DNA from 3 places in the Paenibacillus sp. B-A-8 genome. Region 3 is predicted to be linked to each of the others. Evidence: riboswitches for the same ligand, from Rfam matches in the RefSeq annotation. Region 3 holds a riboswitch; each other region holds the start of a gene.

Region 1 (2,272 bases), 2.4 Mb from region 3:
ACTGTGCCGTGTGCCAGACCGAGTCGAACCAGATTCAGTGTATTAAAGGAAAGGTTGCCCTTTCCGGAGCAATGATTACGCCCAAAACGGTCACCGAGCACGCGGGTGCGGCAGCCCATTGTAGCAAATTCCGTATCAGGATCACTTGGATCATAATACTGCAAGTTGAGCGGAGCGTCCAGATTAGCGAAGTTCGGATATAGTCTGCGTGCAGAACATTCCGCTGCTTTTAGGAACAATTCATAGTTCGGATCACCTTGCTGTTGATTGACGCCTTGCTTGCATTTGAAGATTTGAATCGGGAACACAGGTGTCTCTCCGCTTCCAAGTCCGTTCATCGTTGCTGTTAGCAGGGAGCTGATCACAAGCTGACCTTCTGGTGAAGTACAAGTCCCGTAGTTAATGCTGGTAAACGGAATTTGCCCACCGGATCGGCTGGACATGGTATTCAGATTATGTACCATACTTTCAGCCGCTTGCAGGGTTTCAATTTCGGTTTCCTTTAGTGCAAAACGGAACGCTTTTGGATATAACTCCGCCAGATCGGTCCGGCTCATCGTAATCTCGCCCAAAGATTCATCAGCTTGTCCTTCTTCAAAATAATCCAGACCCTTGCGGAATAGCTTAGCGAAGGATTTGGTTACATAAGGGGCTAGATCATAGTCGAGCTTATTAGCGGATACACCGCCATATTGAGCATTTTGCTGGGATTGAAAAATGATTGCTACCAGTGACATAGCCGTCATTATGGAGTTTGGAGGACGAACACTGCCGTTGCCGGTGTTGAAGCCTTCGCGGAGAAGTTTATCAAACGGGATAAAAATACAGTTCGTCGTTCCGATCGCGTATTGATCCAGATCATGCACATAGACGACATTGTCATCAATGGCCTGCACTAGCTGCGGTGGCATCGTAAAGTTGCGGGCATACCATTTTGAATATTCACTGCCGAACTTGCTCATTTTACCGGAGAAACTCTCTCCGTTCAAATTGGCATTCTCGCGCAGTAAGTCCAAATCCCGACTGTCGATAATATCGCGCCCTAAATCAATGAGCTCTTCTAAAAGAACTTCTCGTGCATTTGTTGTACCGTTAAATTGTCTCTCCAACAACGTCATTGTATAGCTCTCCTCTCAGTCTATCGTCCTATCATTAAGAAGCCCGACCGCATAAGCGGCCGTATATTCATTCTGATCTCATAAAAAAAGCATCCCCTAGCGAGGATGGCAGAAAATGCCCGATGCGTTATGTAAATATCCACACGGATATTTGCGGTGGTCTCTCAGAAGATGACCGCATGCGGACACCGTTCCTGTTCCTCGCAGGCACTCATAGTTGGTGTCGTCGAAACAGGCAGGTCTCCTGGCTTCCGCAGGATCTCTCAGCGCCTTCCCAAGGGGTTCGTAACCCTCAGTGGCTTCTGCTGGGAGATCTGTCCGTCTTAAGCTTCTAAAAGCTTGTGAAGGACATCCGGTTACAGTGGCGGGACCGCAGCGGAATCTCACCGCACTTCCCTATTAAGCTCTAATTCAAATAAAGGATCAAAGCGCCTGTCTCCACTATATTTTGTTGTGATTAGATAAAAATAACCCAAGATGTTGTGTTTGTAAACAGTTTTTTAGAAAACCCAAGCGGGGAGCGGCTTCTTTAAAAGTACTCCACAAATGATCCACAGGCTGTCCATAAGTAATCCACAATTGATCCACAGGCAGATGGAAAATGATTCATAAATTGTCCGAAAAGATGCCACAAATAGTCCATAAATGTAGTGCAGACGACCCTAGAATTCATGTAAGAGAAAGTACTCGTGGAGAAAGCTGTATTTCGGAGTACTTGGCGGGAAAGAAGGGGCATAATAATGCGGGCATCATTTGTGGGAGAGCGGTGGAGTTGTTACAATAGATGGAGACACACTTTAAAATTCGAAGGAGGTATTCCCATGCCTATTGCTGAAGTAACCGTTATTCCGATTGGAACAGGCAGTACCAGCCTTAGCAGTTATGTTGCGGATATGCAGCGAGTGCTGCAGACGGTAGAAGGAATTACTTATGAGCTTACATCGATGGGTACAATCATTGAAGGACCTCTCTTACGCATATTTGCAGCGGTGGAAGCATTGCATGAGTCTCCTTTTGCCGCAGGTGCAGAACGTGTCTCAACCTCGCTTAAAATAGACGACCGCCGCGATAAGCCCTCCACTAGCCGTGGAAAGCTGGAGTCTGTGGAGCGTAAGCTACAGATGGAGTAGCTGCAGTCTAGGAGAGTAGAAAAC
Region 2 (2,272 bases), 2.8 Mb from region 3:
TGATAAGAAGGATTTCTGGATTCGAGTAGTCATTGAATTCTCCTTTGTAAGATCATTTTTGAGGATGCTTAAACCTGACCTTTCCTCAAGCACTTTGGTACGTAGATGAACACTGGCACCTCCATTTTTTTGTTGTAAACGCTTACCAAATACCCTAACATAGAACATTTGTAGTGAGTACCTTACTAATTTGTGGTAAATTCATATGGAAATTAGTGATTTGAATTGATTCCAAAAGTCATGGAGGAATAACCAGTGAGCAGATTTCATTACATAGGCTCGTCTACAGAGCTTCCGTTAGGAGAAAGAGGCAGTGTACTGTCAGAAAAGACATATGATGAAGTGAAAAATTCACCAGAGTATAAGAAACAAAGAGAGGCTCTGCGCCTGCAAGGCATAATTCCTTTGGATGACATCGCAGATCTATCTCATTTAAGAGATGAGGACTGTCTTGTATATGACTCGGAAGAAGATGCAGCGGGTATTTTTATAGAGGAACTTGGGTATTGGAACGATGAGATTCGCAAGCACTTTCGAAGTCCGTTTGTGTATCGGATTTCACCGAATTGGGGCGGCTTCTCTGTATCCCCTAAGCTAAAAGATACTCTACCGGGATCGTATAACGCCTCACTCAAGTGTTGCCGGGAGTTATTTAAACTTATGACAGATATCGGAGTAGCTGGTACCGAGTTTGAGCTTTATACTTGCTGGGCAGAGGAGGAAGGGCACCCACGTAATAAAAAGTATGACCGAATCTTTGATTTGGCCTCTTTGTCACTGGAGGATGGTTTTGAACTGAGAGAAAAAGAGTATATTGTGGTTAAAATGGTTTGATATTCAATAGATTTATCTCCAACTACTTGTTATACAAAAAACAAATATTGCATGACAAAAGCATCTATATTAGATATGATGAAGCATGGAAAAATTAATATTAGCAATAGGTGCCAATTATGAATGTTTCGGAAATACAATCATAGATTGGTTAAATGGAAAGCGGGTGTGAATCCCGCGCGGTCCCGCCGCTGTGAAAGAGGAGTCCTTGCAAGGTACCACTGGGAAACTGGGAAGGTAGCAAGGGTGATGATACTTGAGCCAGAATATCAGCCTGTTTCTGATACACCGTTAAACTCTACGAGCGATAGAGAGGTGTTTGATATAGTATATGCCTGCTAATGTTGCGGTTCACTATCTTAAACCTCTTGACGTTATGTTGAGTGGTTTTTTTGTAGTGTTAAAAAGTTTATTCTGTTTTTTATCATAGGAAAAGAAGGGAAGGGTTATGGAAACATGAAGAAAAATAAGTTTTTAGCTTGGTTACTCATTGTAGCTGTATTTATCACGACGTTCTCTACAAGTGTAATCCCGGCTCATGCGAATGAAGCAATTGCCGATAGTGCAGTTGTAACAACAGAGGTTGATCAAGCTCTAGTAGAGCAGATTAATGCGTTAGTACAAGAGCCAGATACAGAGAAGCCTACGATTTTGATAGAAGGTATACAAGATAAACAGGAAGTATCCAGTAAAGATGTAAGCTTCAAAGTAGTGGTTACAGACAATGTCTACAAAGACATTATTCCAGTAGTAAAGCTGAACCAAGTCGTTCTGTCAGCTACTAATGGTGAGTACAAAGCATCTCTTAACCCGGGTAGTAACGTAATCGCAGTAACGGCTGTGGATGGCGCAGGAAACAAAGCAGATAATGTAACCTATCAGGTTACTTATAAAATCACTGCCAAAGAACAGTTAGATAAAAGCTTGGCCTACATCGTTAACACCGTAAAGAATCCGTCATTTGGAACAGGCAGCGGAGAATGGTCGATTCTTTCTCTAGCACGTGCGAACTACAAAGTACCTAACGGTTATTACAATCTCTATTACAACAATGTAGTTACGAAAATAAGTTCGATGATCAAAGAGGATGGAAAACTCGACGCTAACAAAAGCACAGAGAATTCCAGAGCGATTCTAGGCCTTACCTCTATCGGAAAAGATATCACGAATGTTGCAGGTCATGACCTAAGAAATGCACTCGCTGATTATCAATATATTCAGAAGCAAGGGAACAACGGTCCCATATTTGCTCTGATTGCACTAGATAGTTATAACTACGAAATTCCAGTATTATTCCCTGATCCTGATGAGAAGGGAGTAATCTATCAAAGCACAAGAGAAAACCTGGTTCAGTACATCTTGGATAGAGAAGTTAAAAAAGGTGCAGCAGATGCTGGAGGCTGGGCATTAGGTGTAACCAAAGCCGACGTCGATATGA
Region 3 (2,272 bases):
AACAGTAACCGGAACATGCAGCAAACTGCAAGAAGGCTGTAGAATAAGACGATCAAGTGGTACATGTACACTCAGCTTCTCGATTAGCTGCAGCTTAGCATCCAGATCCGAGCGCCAGATGTTGCGTCCGTCAATAATACCCGCTCCCAGCCACTTATCCTCAGGCCAGCCAAGGCGCTCAATCGATGCCAGATTCGTTCCGCCATCATGGACAAAATCAAGACCTAAACCTTGTACCGGAAGCTTTAACAATGCCTCCAATGGTTCAGCAGCTTCAAAGTAAGTCTGCAGAATAATATTTAATCCAGGCACGGATTCAGCAATTTCTGTGTAAATCGAGTTAAGTAATGATAGTTCTGACTCATTTATTCCTGTAACAATCGCTGGTTCATCGATTTGTACCCAGCTTACTCCTTCTTGCTTCAGTTCCTGCAATAGCTGAACGTAAACCGGAAGAAACCGAGCGGCAATCTTCGCAATATCCGCAGATGCAAAACCTTTTGACAGCTTAAGGAAGGTATAAAGGCCTAAAACCACAGGTTTCCCCTCAATTCCCGCTTGGGACTTGGCGAAACGGTATGCTTCCAGTGGTTTATTCTCCGTCAGGCGCGGCGTTTGTGCACCGATCTCTGGAACGATATAGTGATAGTTCGTGTTGAACCATTTCGTCATCTCGCAGGCGGTAGCCTCAGCGTTCCCTCTAGCCATCGCAAAATAAAGATCAAGCCCAATGTCGCCACCATCATACGCATAACGCGGAGGTACGATCCCGAACATTACAGCCGTATCCAACACATGATCGTAGAATGTAAAATCATTTACCGGAATTAACTCAATGCCTGCCTCCTGCTGAGTCTTCAAATGCTGAAGTTGAATGCCTGCCATTTCAGTACGGAACTCTTCCTCATTTATTTTACCTGCCCAGAAGGCTTCCAACGTTTTCTTCCACTCGCGGTTTTTTCCGATTCTTGGATAGCCAAGATTACTTACTTTTACTTTGTTCGTCACTTTGCAGCTCCCCTTCTCCATCTTCTTATTTTGGCTTGAAACCATAACATCCCTATAAAAAAGAGCGCCCTTCCCTAAAAAAGTCAAAGGGAAAGACGCCCATAATATACCTATGGTTCACGTCTAACACCTTCCTATCCTCCGTAGGTGAAGCAGTGCTGTTGAAACAGGCAGGTCTCCTGGCTAGCGGTGTCAGCATCCTTAGCAGTCTTCCCAGCAGTAGTAAATTGCCAGTGACGTATATTGCTATGGACTCTTCCGTTACAGTGGCGGGACCGCATCGGCTTCGAACCGAATTTCCCTATTAAGCCTACCGAATTACTAATTCCCGGCAAGCACCTGTCTCCGATATTATCAAGCTAAAACGCCTTCGGCGTCCTTTTATGGACGGTAAGCGTTTATGCGAGAGATATAAGGGTAAAGTGAACTTTTACTTTATCCTTATAATTAATAAACTGAGTGTCTTAATCTGATGTCATCATACGTGAAAGCCCCCGTCATCTGCAATAGATGACGGGGGCTTCTGTTATATCGATTCCTTATAACGGATTTAGAAAAACACGAAATATACTACAGCGGCAAGTATTATCCGGTATATAGCAAATGGTAAAAGCTTAATCCGGTTGATCAATTTCAGGAAGAATCGCATCGATAACAGCGCAAATACAAAAGCACTGATAAAGCCTGCAATGAAGAACGGCAGGGCATCGATGGTGAAATATTGCCAATTCTTCATCAGTGAGAGGAGACTGGCCCCTGCCATGATTGGAACAGCCATAATAAATGTGAAATCAGCAGCAGCACGATGACTCATACCAAGAAGGACACCACCGGAAATCGTCGACCCGGAACGTGAAAATCCTGGCCATAACGAGAAGCATTGGACAAGACCAACACCTAGTGCCTGCTTATATGTAATCTGATCGACACTCTCTGTTTGGATCTTCTTGGGTCCAAATAGATCCGCAATAATCATTAACACCGCACCAACTACTAGACCGATTAACACGGTAGATGTAGAGAATAAATGCTCATCAATATAATCATTAAACAGAACGCCCAGCACACCTGCCGGAACTAAACCTACAAGTACCTGTGTAAGCTTAAGATGTCCACCCTTTTCGAGCGGTGGTTGTTCCTCAGTTACAGGGTCCAACTGTTTACGACTGAAATGCTTTAAGCCCAACAGTTCAATGAACCTATTTCTAAAAATAACAACAACTGCTAAGATTGACCCCAGTTGTATAACCACTTTGAAAGTATT

What was found. A riboswitch is a leader RNA that binds a small molecule or an ion and turns the genes downstream of it on or off. The one in region 3 is predicted to bind cobalamin.
Region 1: it holds a riboswitch for cobalamin, as region 3 does, so the genes downstream of both, ACN6MV_RS02390 (anaerobic ribonucleoside triphosphate reductase) here and metE (5-methyltetrahydropteroyltriglutamate--homocysteine S-methyltransferase) in region 3, are expected to answer to the same signal.
Region 2: it holds a riboswitch for cobalamin, as region 3 does, so the genes downstream of both, ACN6MV_RS04160 (S-layer homology domain-containing protein) here and metE (5-methyltetrahydropteroyltriglutamate--homocysteine S-methyltransferase) in region 3, are expected to answer to the same signal.

Annotation. Positions count from the first base shown of each region.
Region 1 covers NZ_CP183882.1:529,605-531,876, forward strand. The annotation lists gene ACN6MV_RS02390 (anaerobic ribonucleoside triphosphate reductase) at 1-1,118, opposite strand, end outside; cobalamin riboswitch at 1,335-1,569, opposite strand; gene ACN6MV_RS02395 (MTH1187 family thiamine-binding protein) at 1,940-2,248, shown strand.
Region 2 covers NZ_CP183882.1:927,589-929,860, forward strand. The annotation lists gene ACN6MV_RS04150 (cellulase family glycosylhydrolase) at 1-33, opposite strand, end outside; gene ACN6MV_RS04155 (hypothetical protein) at 256-834, shown strand; cobalamin riboswitch at 926-1,127, shown strand; gene ACN6MV_RS04160 (S-layer homology domain-containing protein) at 1,291-2,272, shown strand, end outside.
Region 3 covers NZ_CP183882.1:5,002,507-5,004,778, forward strand. The annotation lists gene metE (5-methyltetrahydropteroyltriglutamate--homocysteine S-methyltransferase) at 1-1,029, opposite strand, end outside; cobalamin riboswitch at 1,160-1,366, opposite strand; gene ACN6MV_RS22670 (undecaprenyl-diphosphate phosphatase) at 1,559-2,272, opposite strand, start outside.